Regions from separate parts of the Kitasatospora sp. NPDC008050 genome, predicted to be linked through region 3. Evidence: riboswitches for the same ligand, from Rfam matches in the RefSeq annotation. Region 3 holds a riboswitch; each other region holds the start of a gene.

Region 1 (3,268 bases), on a different contig from region 3:
GGCCAGCGGCCCGGCCTGCAGCGCCCGCGCTGCCGCGGTGTCCATCTCGGCCTGGTAACCGGCCTGCTGGATCCCGGAGTTGCGGGTCGCCTCGGCCTTGCGGGCGAAGGCCTCCTGCTCCGCCTCGGTGGCCTCACGGTCGGCCGCGGCGGCCGCGATGCGCGCGTCGCGCTGGACGGCGGCGGCGTGCGGGGCGGCCAGGTTCTTGATGTAGCCGGTCGGGTCCAGGATCTCCTGGATCTGCAGCGAGTCGATGATCAGACCGAGCTTCTCCATCTCGGTCCCGGAGGCCGCCCGGGTCTCCCCGGTCAGCCGCTCGCGGTCACGGATCATCTCCTCGACGGTCAGCCCGCCGACGATCGAGCGCAGGTGTCCGGCGAAGACGTTGTGGACCCGCTGGCCCATCATCTTCTGCTGGTCCAGGAAGCGGCGCGCGGCGTTGGCGATCGACACGGTGTCGTCGCCGACCTTGAAGATCACCACGCCCTTGACCTGGACCGGGATCCCCTGCGAGGTCACGCACTCGACGTCCAGGTCGGCCTCGTTGAGGTCCAGGGACAGCTTGCGCACAGTCTGGATGCCGGGGGTGACCAGCGTCCCCCGCCCGGTCACCACCCGGAAGCCCAGGCCCTCGGCGAGGCCCTCGGTGCGATGCTTCGAACCGGAGATGATCAGTGCCTCATTGGGCTCGGCGACCCGCCAGCACATCTTGAAGAGCACGATCAGGAGCACGAATGCCGCGGCGACGATCCCCGCGATGGTGCCGATCAACATCGGCCTTTTCCCCCTTCAGGGCACACCGCTCCGTGGCTGCGCTCGGTTGTGCAGGATTGCGCGGAACGCGGTGGCGAGTCGAGATTGTGCGCCTCTTTCGATCTCATGGGAAGTCAGCTCCGGCGTGTCCCAGGGGTCTGTGACATCCCGTCACCCACGGTGCCCGACGATCACCGCAACGCGACGCGGTACAGGGCGCGGTGCGGGGCGCGAGGTGCCGCGGCAGGCGCCGTACCGCGGCGGGTTCAGGCCACCGCCGGGGCGACGTAGACGGTGCGCGGCGGCTGGTACTCGACCACCACCACCGGCGTGCCGATGGGCAGCGGGTCGCCGGGCAGCGCGAGATGGGCGAGGAACGCCTCGCTGCTCTGCCGCTCCGGCACCGCCAGCATCACCTCGCCGACCAGCCCCGCTCCCACCTTGCCGGTCACCCGCCCGGTGTAGCCGATCATCCGACTCGCCCCCTCGTGGCCAACCGCCGCCCGGTGCGCGCGGTTTGCGCCACCAGTGTGACGCACGGCTACGACGGCCCGCGGGTTGCGGGTGCGCCGGGCGGGACCGTGCGGCGGCCGGCGCGGATATCGGTGGCCGGACCCCTACTGGACCGCGGCGTGTGACCCCGGTTACCGTGAGGACGCTTCGGGCAGGCAAGTCCGCCTGCCCACGGGAGCTCGGAGCACCGGGCTGAGAGGGCGCTGAAGGGCCCAGGGCCGTAGAAACCGGCCGTGGACCGATCGCTGCGTCGACCGCAGGAACCTGACCGGGTAATGCCGGCGTAGGGAGTAGAGGGTCTGATGACCGCATTTGATGACGCACGTCCGGCTGCCGACGAGAGCGCCGCCGCCCCCGCCGCCAACACGGGTGTGCGCAGCGCGTCCACCGGGTACCCCACCCCGGCCTGGCGCAAGGCCTACCGCGAGGGCTCCCGTCCCGACCTGCGGGTCCCCTACCGCGAGGTGCAGCTCACCAACGGCCGCACCGTCCCGCTGTACGACACCTCCGGCCCGTACACCGACGCCGCCTTCGAGCCCGACGTGCGCCGCGGCCTGCCCGCGCTGCGCGACCCGTGGATCCGCCAGCGCGGCGACGTCGAGGAGTACGACGGCCGCGAGGCCCGCCCCGAGGACGACGGGATCAAGCACACCTCCCCGCGCGGCGGCAGCCTGCGCAACCTGGACGCGGTCTTCCCCGGCCGCCCGCGCCGCCCGCTGCGCGCCCGCGACGGCGCCGCCGTCACCCAACTCGCCTACGCCAAGCGGGGGATCATCACCCCCGAGATGGAGTTCATCGCGCTGCGCGAGGGCCTTGCCGCGGAGTTCGTCCGCGACGAGGTGGCGCGCGGCCGGGCCGTCATCCCGCTGAACGTGAACCACCCCGAGGTCGAGCCGGCCATCATCGGCACCAACTTCCTGGTGAAGATCAACGCCAACATCGGCAACAGCGCGGTGACCTCCTCCATCGAGGAGGAGGTGGAGAAGATGACCTGGGCCACCCGCTGGGGCGCCGACACCGTGATGGACCTCTCCACCGGCCGCAACATCCACACCACCCGCGAGTGGATCCTGCGCAACTCCCCCGTGCCGATCGGCACCGTGCCGCTCTACCAGGCGCTGGAGAAGGTGGACGGCAAGGCCGAGGAGCTGAGCTGGGAGGTCTACCGCGACACCATCATCGAGCAGTGCGAGCAGGGCGTCGACTACATGACGGTGCACGCCGGCGTGCTGCTGCGCTACGTCCCGATGACCGCCCGCCGCAAGACCGGCATCGTCTCGCGCGGCGGCTCGATCATGGCCGCCTGGTGCCTGGCGCACCACCGGGAGAACTTCCTCTACACCAACTTCGAGGAACTCTGCGACATCCTGCGCGCCTATGACGTCACCTTCTCGCTCGGCGACGGCCTGCGCCCGGGGTCCATCGCGGACGCCAACGACGAGGCGCAGTTCGCCGAGCTGCAGACGCTCGGCGAACTCGGCCGGATCGCCCGTGAGCGCGACGTGCAGGTGATGATCGAGGGCCCGGGCCACGTCCCGATGCACAAGATCAGGGAGAACATGGATCTCCAGAAGGAGATCTGCGACGAGGCCCCGTTCTACACCCTGGGCCCGCTCACCACCGACGTCGCGCCCGGCTACGACCACATCACCTCGGGCATCGGCGCGGCGATGATCGCCTGGTGGGGCACCGCGATGCTCTGCTACGTCACGCCCAAGGAGCACCTGGGCCTGCCCAACCGCGACGACGTCAAGACGGGCGTGATCACCTACAAGATCGCCGCCCACGCGGCCGACCTGGCCAAGGGCCACCCCGGCGCCCAGGACTGGGACGACGCACTCTCCGACGCCCGCTTCGAGTTCCGCTGGGAGGACCAGTTCAACCTGGCCCTCGACCCGGAGACGGCCCGCGCCTTCCACGACGAGACGCTGCCGGCCGAACCCGCGAAGACGGCGCACTTCTGCTCGATGTGCGGGCCGAAGTTCTGCTCGATGAAGATCAG
Region 2 (3,268 bases), on a different contig from region 3:
CGGCCAGCCGCTCCCGCGGCGGGGCGCCAGGGGTCACAGCGACATCGCCTGGGCGCGCCGCTTCACCTCGGTACCGCGGTTCTCCCGCAGCGCCTGGATCGGGCTGCCGGGCAGCGAGGGGTCCTCGGTGAAGAGCCACTCCAGGATCTCCTCGTCGGTGAACCTGCAGTCCCGCAGCACGGTCAGGGTCCCGGGCAGGTGCTTGACCAGGCCGTCGTCCGTGATGAAGTCCGCGGGGACCTGCAGCGACCGGTTGGGGCCGCGGCGGACCGCGATCAGCTTGTGGTCCTTGACCATCTGGCGGACCTCGGTGACCAGCACCCCCCAGCGCTCGGAGATGTCGGGCAGGTACACCCAGTCGTGGACCAGGGATTCGATCTTGGTTTCCATGTCGCTCACGGCACCAGCCTGCCATCTTTGGACGGCACCGCGCACCCACCGCCCCGTCAGGGAGGTGTCAGCGGACCGCCGACTTGAGCGGCAGCGCCGGGTCCGCGGCCAGCACCGGATCCAGCACCGCACCCTGGTCGATCAGCCGCCGGGCCTGGGCCAGGTCACGCGGGCGGTCCACGGTGAGCACCGCCACCGGCCGCTCCTCGCGCAGCCAGAGCACGCTCCACTGCGCGTCCTCGGGTGAGCCACGCCACAGCAGCCGGTCGCCGGCGGAGTGCCGTCCGACGTACTGCACCATCCGCCCGAACTGCTCGGACCAGAAGTACGGCACCGGGTCGTAGGCGACCTCGCCGCCCAGCAGCGCGGCCGCCACCGCCCGGCCCGAGTGCAGCGCGTGGTCCCAGTGCTGGACCCAGACGCGCTCGCCGTAGCGGGCCGAGGGGTAGCTGACGCAGTCGCCCGCCGCCCAGACGCCGGGCAGCGTGGTGCGCAGCGAGGCGTCCGCCGACACCGCGCCGCCGGCGTCCAGTTCGACGCCGGAGCCGGCCAGCCAGGCGGTGTCCGGGCGGGCGCCGACGCCGACCACCACCTCGTCGGCCACCACCAGCTCGCCGTCGGCCAGGTGCACGGCGCCCGGCTCGATCCGGTCCACCCGGGCGCCCAGCCGCAGCTCGACGCCGGCCTGCGCGTACCACTGCCGCATCGGCTCGGTCAGCTCGGCGGGCAGCGCGCCCGGCAGCGGGGCGCCGGCGGCCTCCAGCACCGTCACCCGGCAGCCCAGCCGACGGGCCGCGGTGGCGGTCTCGGCGCCGATCCAGCCCGCGCCGACCAGCACCAGGTGTGCTCCGGGGCGCAGGGCCGCACGCAGCGCGAGGGAGTCGTCGATGGTGCGCAGCACCCGGGCCGCGGCTGCGCCGGGCAGCCGGATCGGGATGGCCCCGGTGGCGAGCACCAGACGGTCGTAGGGCAGCTCACCCGCGTCGGTGCCCAGGCGCCCCGCGGCCAGCGAGGTGGCCCGGCGACCGGTCAGCAGCTGGACGTCGAGCGCTTCCCAGTCCAGGTCGAGGGCCGTCCGATCGGCCTTCGCGAGCAGGACGTCCTTGGAGAGCGGCGGCCGGTCGTAGGGGTGGTGCGGCTCCGCGCCGACCAGACTCAGCGGTCCGTGCCAACCCCCCTCCCGCAGCGCCACCGCACACTGTGCGGCCGCCACCCCCGCGCCGACCACGACCACCCGATCCGTGCTCTTCAGCTCCGCCACCTGGCGAACTCTACTCAGCAGATCCGCCGGCCACCCAGCAATCGGTGCCTTCAGTCCCCGCGACCCCCGGCGTTATGGTGGGTGCATCCTCACGGGAGCCCGGTGCACCGGGCTGAGAGGCGGGCTGCGGCGGCCTGCGACCGTCCGAACCTGATCCGGGTCATTCCGGCGAAGGGAGAACCGGTTCTCTTGGCACGCGATCTTTCGACAGACGCCCGAACCGACACCGACGTGCTGGTGATCGGCGGCGGGATCATCGGCCTGGCGGTCGCCTGGCGCACCGCGCAGCGCGGACTGCGGGTGGCGCTGGTCGACCCGGCCCCCGGTGGCGGCGCCGTACAGGTGGCGGCCGGCATGCTGGCCCCGGTCACCGAGCTGCAGTACGGCGAGGAGCCGCTGCTGCGCCTGGGCATGGCCTCCAACAGCCGATACGCCGAGTTCACCGCCGAGTTGACGGCGGCCACCGGGCAGGACACCGGCTACCGGGCCACCGGCACGCTGGCCGTCGCGCTGGACGCCGACGACAAGGCCGAGCTGAGCGAGCTGCACGCCTTCCACCACCGGCTGGGCCTCACGTCGAGCTGGCTGACCGGCCGTGAGGCCCGTCGGCTCGAACCGATGCTGGCCCCCGGGGTCCGGGCCGGTCTGCACGTGGCCGGCGACCACCAGGTGGACGGGCGGCGGCTGGCCGCGGCCCTGGTGACCGCCTGCGAGCGGGCCGGCGTGCGGCTGCACCGGGCCGAGGCGCGCGAGCTGCTGGTCGAGGCCGACCGCGCCCGCGGCGTGCGGCTGAGCACCGGCGGCGAGCTGCGGGCCGACCGGCTGGTGCTGGCGGCCGGCTCGCGCAGCCACCAGCTGCCCGGACTGCCGCCGGGCGTGCTGCCCGCGATCCGTCCGGTCAAGGGCCAGATCCTGCGGCTGCGGATCCCCGGGGCCTACGCCCCGTTCCTGTCCCGCAACGTGCGCGCGATGGTCCGCGGCGGCCACCTCTACCTGGTGCCGCGCGCGAACGGCGAGCTGGTGATCGGGGCCACCACCGAGGAGCAGGGCTACGACACCACGGTCACCGCCGGCGGCGTCTACGAGCTGCTGCGCGACGCGCACGAGCTGGTCCCCGGCATCACCGAACTGCCGCTGGTGGAGAGCAGCGCCGGCCTGCGCCCCGGCTCCCCCGACAACGCCCCGCTGCTCGGCCCCACCGCGCTGCCGGGCCTGCTGGCCGCCACCGGCCACTACCGCAACGGGGTGCTGCTCACCCCGGTCACCGGCGACCTGCTCGCCGCGTACCTGGCCACCGGGGTCCTGCCGGAGCTCGCCGCCCCCTTCTCCCCCGCCCGCTTCGCCGCCGTTCCGACCCTTGCCGGGAGTACCCGATGACCCAGATCCCCCTCACCGTCAACGGCGAGCCGCGCGAGGTGGCCGACTCGGCCACGCTGGCCGAGCTGGTGGCCCAGCTCTCCAAGGCGCCCTCGGGCGTGGCGGCGGCCCTCAACGAGACCGTGGTGCCGCGCGGCTGCTGGACCGACACCCGGCTCGCGGCCGGCGACCGGGTCGAGATCCTCACCGCCGTGCAGGGGGGCTGAGCAGCGATGGCTGACGACCTTCTGACGATCGGCG
Region 3 (3,268 bases):
CCGCCGGGCCTCAGGCGCGCTCGGCGAGCCAGGGCAGCCGGATCACCGCGAGCGTGGCCAGCCCCGCGCACAGGAAGGAGAGGAGCGAGGCCGAGGACCACTGCTGCGGCGTGAAGTGCACCGCGGACTGCAGGCCGGTCCAGAAGCCGGTCCACCAGCCGGCCACCGCGGTCGGCGCGAGGAACTGGTAGACGGCGAAGCCCAGCGCCCACGGCAGCAGCATCAGCGGCCGGGCCGGGGCCTGCTGGCCCAGGTCCCAGCCCTGCCGCCCGCGGCCGAGGAAGAAGTCCACGGCGAGCACCGCGAGCAGCGGCACGAAGACCGAGCCGATCAGCCCGAGGAAGGCGTAGTAGGAGTCGGTGAACTCCTTGATCTGCAGCGCGAGCGCCGTCACCAGCAGGCCGATGCCGCCGGTCAGCACCCGCCGGTCCACCCGTGGGAAGAGATTGTGGACCGACATCGCGGTCGAGTAGACGTTGGCGAAGGACTGGTCCGCCTCGCGCAGCACCAGCACCAGCAGGAAGGCCCAGCCGGCCGCCACCCCGGCGAAGGAGTCGAGCAGATTGTCGGCGTTGCCGTGCGACTGGAGCAGCGCGATCAGGCCGAGCAGGTAGCACCAGACCTGGGCCACCGTGTAGCCGGAGAAGGTCCCCCAGAACGAGGCCCGCCCGGTGCGCGAGTGGCGGGTGTAGTCGGCGGCCAGCGGCACGAAGGAGATCGAGACGGCGATGATCGCGTCGGTCGCCTTCAGGAAACCGTGCCAGTTGCCGGCCCCGGGGTTCGGCCAGCCCTGCCGGCCCAGCTGGACCGTGAAGTAGACCATCGTGATGCCCACCGCGATCGCCACGTACTTGCGCAGCGCCGCGATCGAGCCCAGCGGCCAGATGGTGAGCGCGGTGGTCAGCGCCCCGGCGAGCAGCACGAAGAGCCAGCGCCAGCCCTGGGTGCCGGCCACCGTCTGGGCGCCCCAGGCGATCACGATCAGCTCGTACACGCCCCAGCCCAGGCACTGCAGGATGTTCAGCACGGTCGGCAGGTACGACAGCCGGGTGCCGAACAGGCCGCGCAGCACCGCCATCGCCGGGGCTCCGGTGCGCGCGCCGATCAGCGCCGCCACCCCGAGCATCGCGGTGCCGATCACCGTGCCGGCCACGATCGCCACCGTCGCGGCGGTGAAGGAGAGCTCGCTGCCGGGCTGGCCGAGCACGGTCGCGGCGCTGGTGAAGCCGATCAGGCTGATCCCGAGGTTGGCCCAGAGCGCGAACTGGTCGCGGAATCCCAGGGTGCGCGGGGGCGCGGTGTCCAGCACCAGCGGCGCCTCGGCGCGGCCGGTGGCCGAGGGCTCCAGCACCGCGATGGGGGAAGGGGAAGGCGAGGCAGCCGTCATGGCCGATACTCCCTACGCCGGCATTACCCGGTCAGGTTCCGGCGGTCAGCGCTCCCTCGACCACCTGGGCGTCATCGCCATGGCGTACGGTCGACCAGCGCACTCTCAGCCTGGTGGGTCCAAGCTCCCGCGTGTCGTTAACAGATGCGACAGGGTAGCCCGGTGCTTGGATTACGCCAAGGTGGGGCAAAGCGCTGTCCGCATCGCGGGATGCCGCCGGGGCTGCCGGGCGGCCGGCGGGGGTGGGCGAACGGGGGCTGTTCGGTCTGTCTAAGGATTCTTATCGGTTCTTCAGGCGGTCCCTTACGGCAACCAGATCGGGCATAGGAAAAACTAGGGCCAAGGTCCTTGTCAGCGATGGAGGTCGTCCGTGAGCACCGAGCACGAGAGTGGTTCCACCGGGCCGCAGGGGGAGCACCTCTCCAGCGGCCACGGCGAGCCGGGGGGCACTCCGGCGGTCGGTGACACGCCGACGGTGAGCGAGCCGGTGGTGAGCGAGCCGGTGGTGAAGGCACAGCCGACCCTGGCGTTCACCAAGGTGCCCGCGCCCGAGGCGCCGGCCGAGAAGCCGGTCGACCCGCGCGCGGCGGCCCCGGCCGAGGCCCCCGGCGACGCGCGGACCGGCGCCGAGACCGAGGCCCGCCCCGCGGCGCCCTCCTACCTGGACGCCCCGCCGCCCACCGTGCCCGCCGCCTCCTACCCGGACACCCCGCCCCCGGCGCCGCCGGCCCCGGTGGCCAGTGCCATGGAGCCGCCGGTCAACCCCTACGCCGCCCCGCCCGCCACCCCGGTGGCGGGCGGCGCTCCGATCACCCCCGGTGTCCCGGCGGGCCCGGCCCCGCAGGGCGAGCACCACCCGTTCGGCGCCGGCACCCCGCTCGGTGACACCTGGTCGACCCCGGCCGCCGCCCCCGGCTACCCGGGCGGCCCCGGTTACCCCGGCGGCCCCGGTTATCCCGGCGGTCAGGAGTTCCCCGGCGAGTACCCGGGCGCCTTCGGCACCCCGCCGGCGCCGCGCAAGAAGGGCAAGGGCGGCCTGGTCGCGCTGATCGCCGCGGTCGCGCTGGTGGCCGGCGTCGCCGGCGGCATCACCGGTGCCGCGATCAAGGGCAACGACTCGAACTCCTCCTTCGGCAGCAGCCGCAGCAGCACCACGGTCAGCGGCAGCACCAACCAGACCGCCCTCAACCGGGCGCCCGACTCGGTGGCCGGGGTCGCCAACAAGGCGCTGCCGAGCGTCGTCACCATCAAGGCGGAGGGCAGCTCGGAGTCCGGCACCGGCACCGGGTGGATCTTCGACACCGAGGGTCACATCGTGACCAACAACCACGTGGTCGCCCCGGCGCAGGGCGGCGGCAAGCTGACCGTCAAGTTCTCCGACGGCACCAGCTACCCCGCCTCGGTGGTCGGCCAGGCCAAGGGCTACGACCTCGCCGTGGTCAAGCTGGACAGCCAGCCGAGCGAGAAGCTCACCCCGCTCCCGCTGGGCGACTCCGACCAGGTCGCGGTCGGTGACACCACCATCGCCATCGGCGCCCCGTACGACCTGGAGAGCACCGTCACCTCCGGCATCGTCAGCGCCAAGAACCGCCCGGTCGCCTCCGGCGACGAGAGCGGCCAGCAGACGTCCTACATGAACGCGCTGCAGACCGACGCCTCGATCAACCCGGGCAACTCCGGCGGCCCGCTGCTGAACGCCAGCGGCGCGGTGATCGGGGTCAACTCGGCGATCCAGTCCAACTCCAGCGGCAGCGGCCAGGCCGGCAGCATCGGCCTGGGCTTCGCGATCCCGATCAACCAGGTCAAGCGGGTCGCCCAGATGCTGATCAGCACCGGCACCCCGGTCTACGCGACCCTCGGCGTGCTGCGCAACGACAACTA

What was found. Region 3 has a riboswitch for thiamine pyrophosphate ahead of ACFZB9_RS21415 (purine-cytosine permease family protein). Riboswitches for the same ligand answer to the same signal wherever they lie in the genome.
Region 1: linked by a shared signal. The riboswitch ahead of thiC (phosphomethylpyrimidine synthase ThiC) and the one ahead of ACFZB9_RS21415 (purine-cytosine permease family protein) in region 3 are both predicted to bind thiamine pyrophosphate.
Region 2: linked by a shared signal. The riboswitch ahead of thiO (glycine oxidase ThiO) and the one ahead of ACFZB9_RS21415 (purine-cytosine permease family protein) in region 3 are both predicted to bind thiamine pyrophosphate.

What each region holds. Positions count from the first base shown of each region.
Region 1 covers NZ_JBIBIJ010000043.1:3,588-6,855, reverse strand. Annotated here, with positions in the region: gene ACFZB9_RS36615 (SPFH domain-containing protein) at 1-774, opposite strand, end outside; gene ACFZB9_RS36610 (hypothetical protein) at 1,020-1,226, opposite strand; TPP riboswitch at 1,428-1,573, shown strand; gene thiC (phosphomethylpyrimidine synthase ThiC) at 1,569-3,268, shown strand, end outside.
Region 2 covers NZ_JBIBIJ010000001.1:351,412-354,679, forward strand. Annotated here, with positions in the region: gene thiE (thiamine phosphate synthase) at 1-37, opposite strand, end outside; gene ACFZB9_RS01455 (Rv2175c family DNA-binding protein) at 34-390, opposite strand; gene ACFZB9_RS01460 (NAD(P)/FAD-dependent oxidoreductase) at 458-1,651, opposite strand; TPP riboswitch at 1,733-1,845, shown strand; gene thiO (glycine oxidase ThiO) at 1,841-3,028, shown strand; gene thiS (sulfur carrier protein ThiS) at 3,025-3,234, shown strand; gene ACFZB9_RS01475 (thiazole synthase) at 3,241-3,268, shown strand, end outside.
Region 3 covers NZ_JBIBIJ010000010.1:204,121-207,388, reverse strand. Annotated here, with positions in the region: gene ACFZB9_RS21415 (purine-cytosine permease family protein) at 11-1,387, opposite strand; TPP riboswitch at 1,380-1,528, opposite strand; gene ACFZB9_RS21410 (trypsin-like peptidase domain-containing protein) at 1,758-3,268, shown strand, end outside.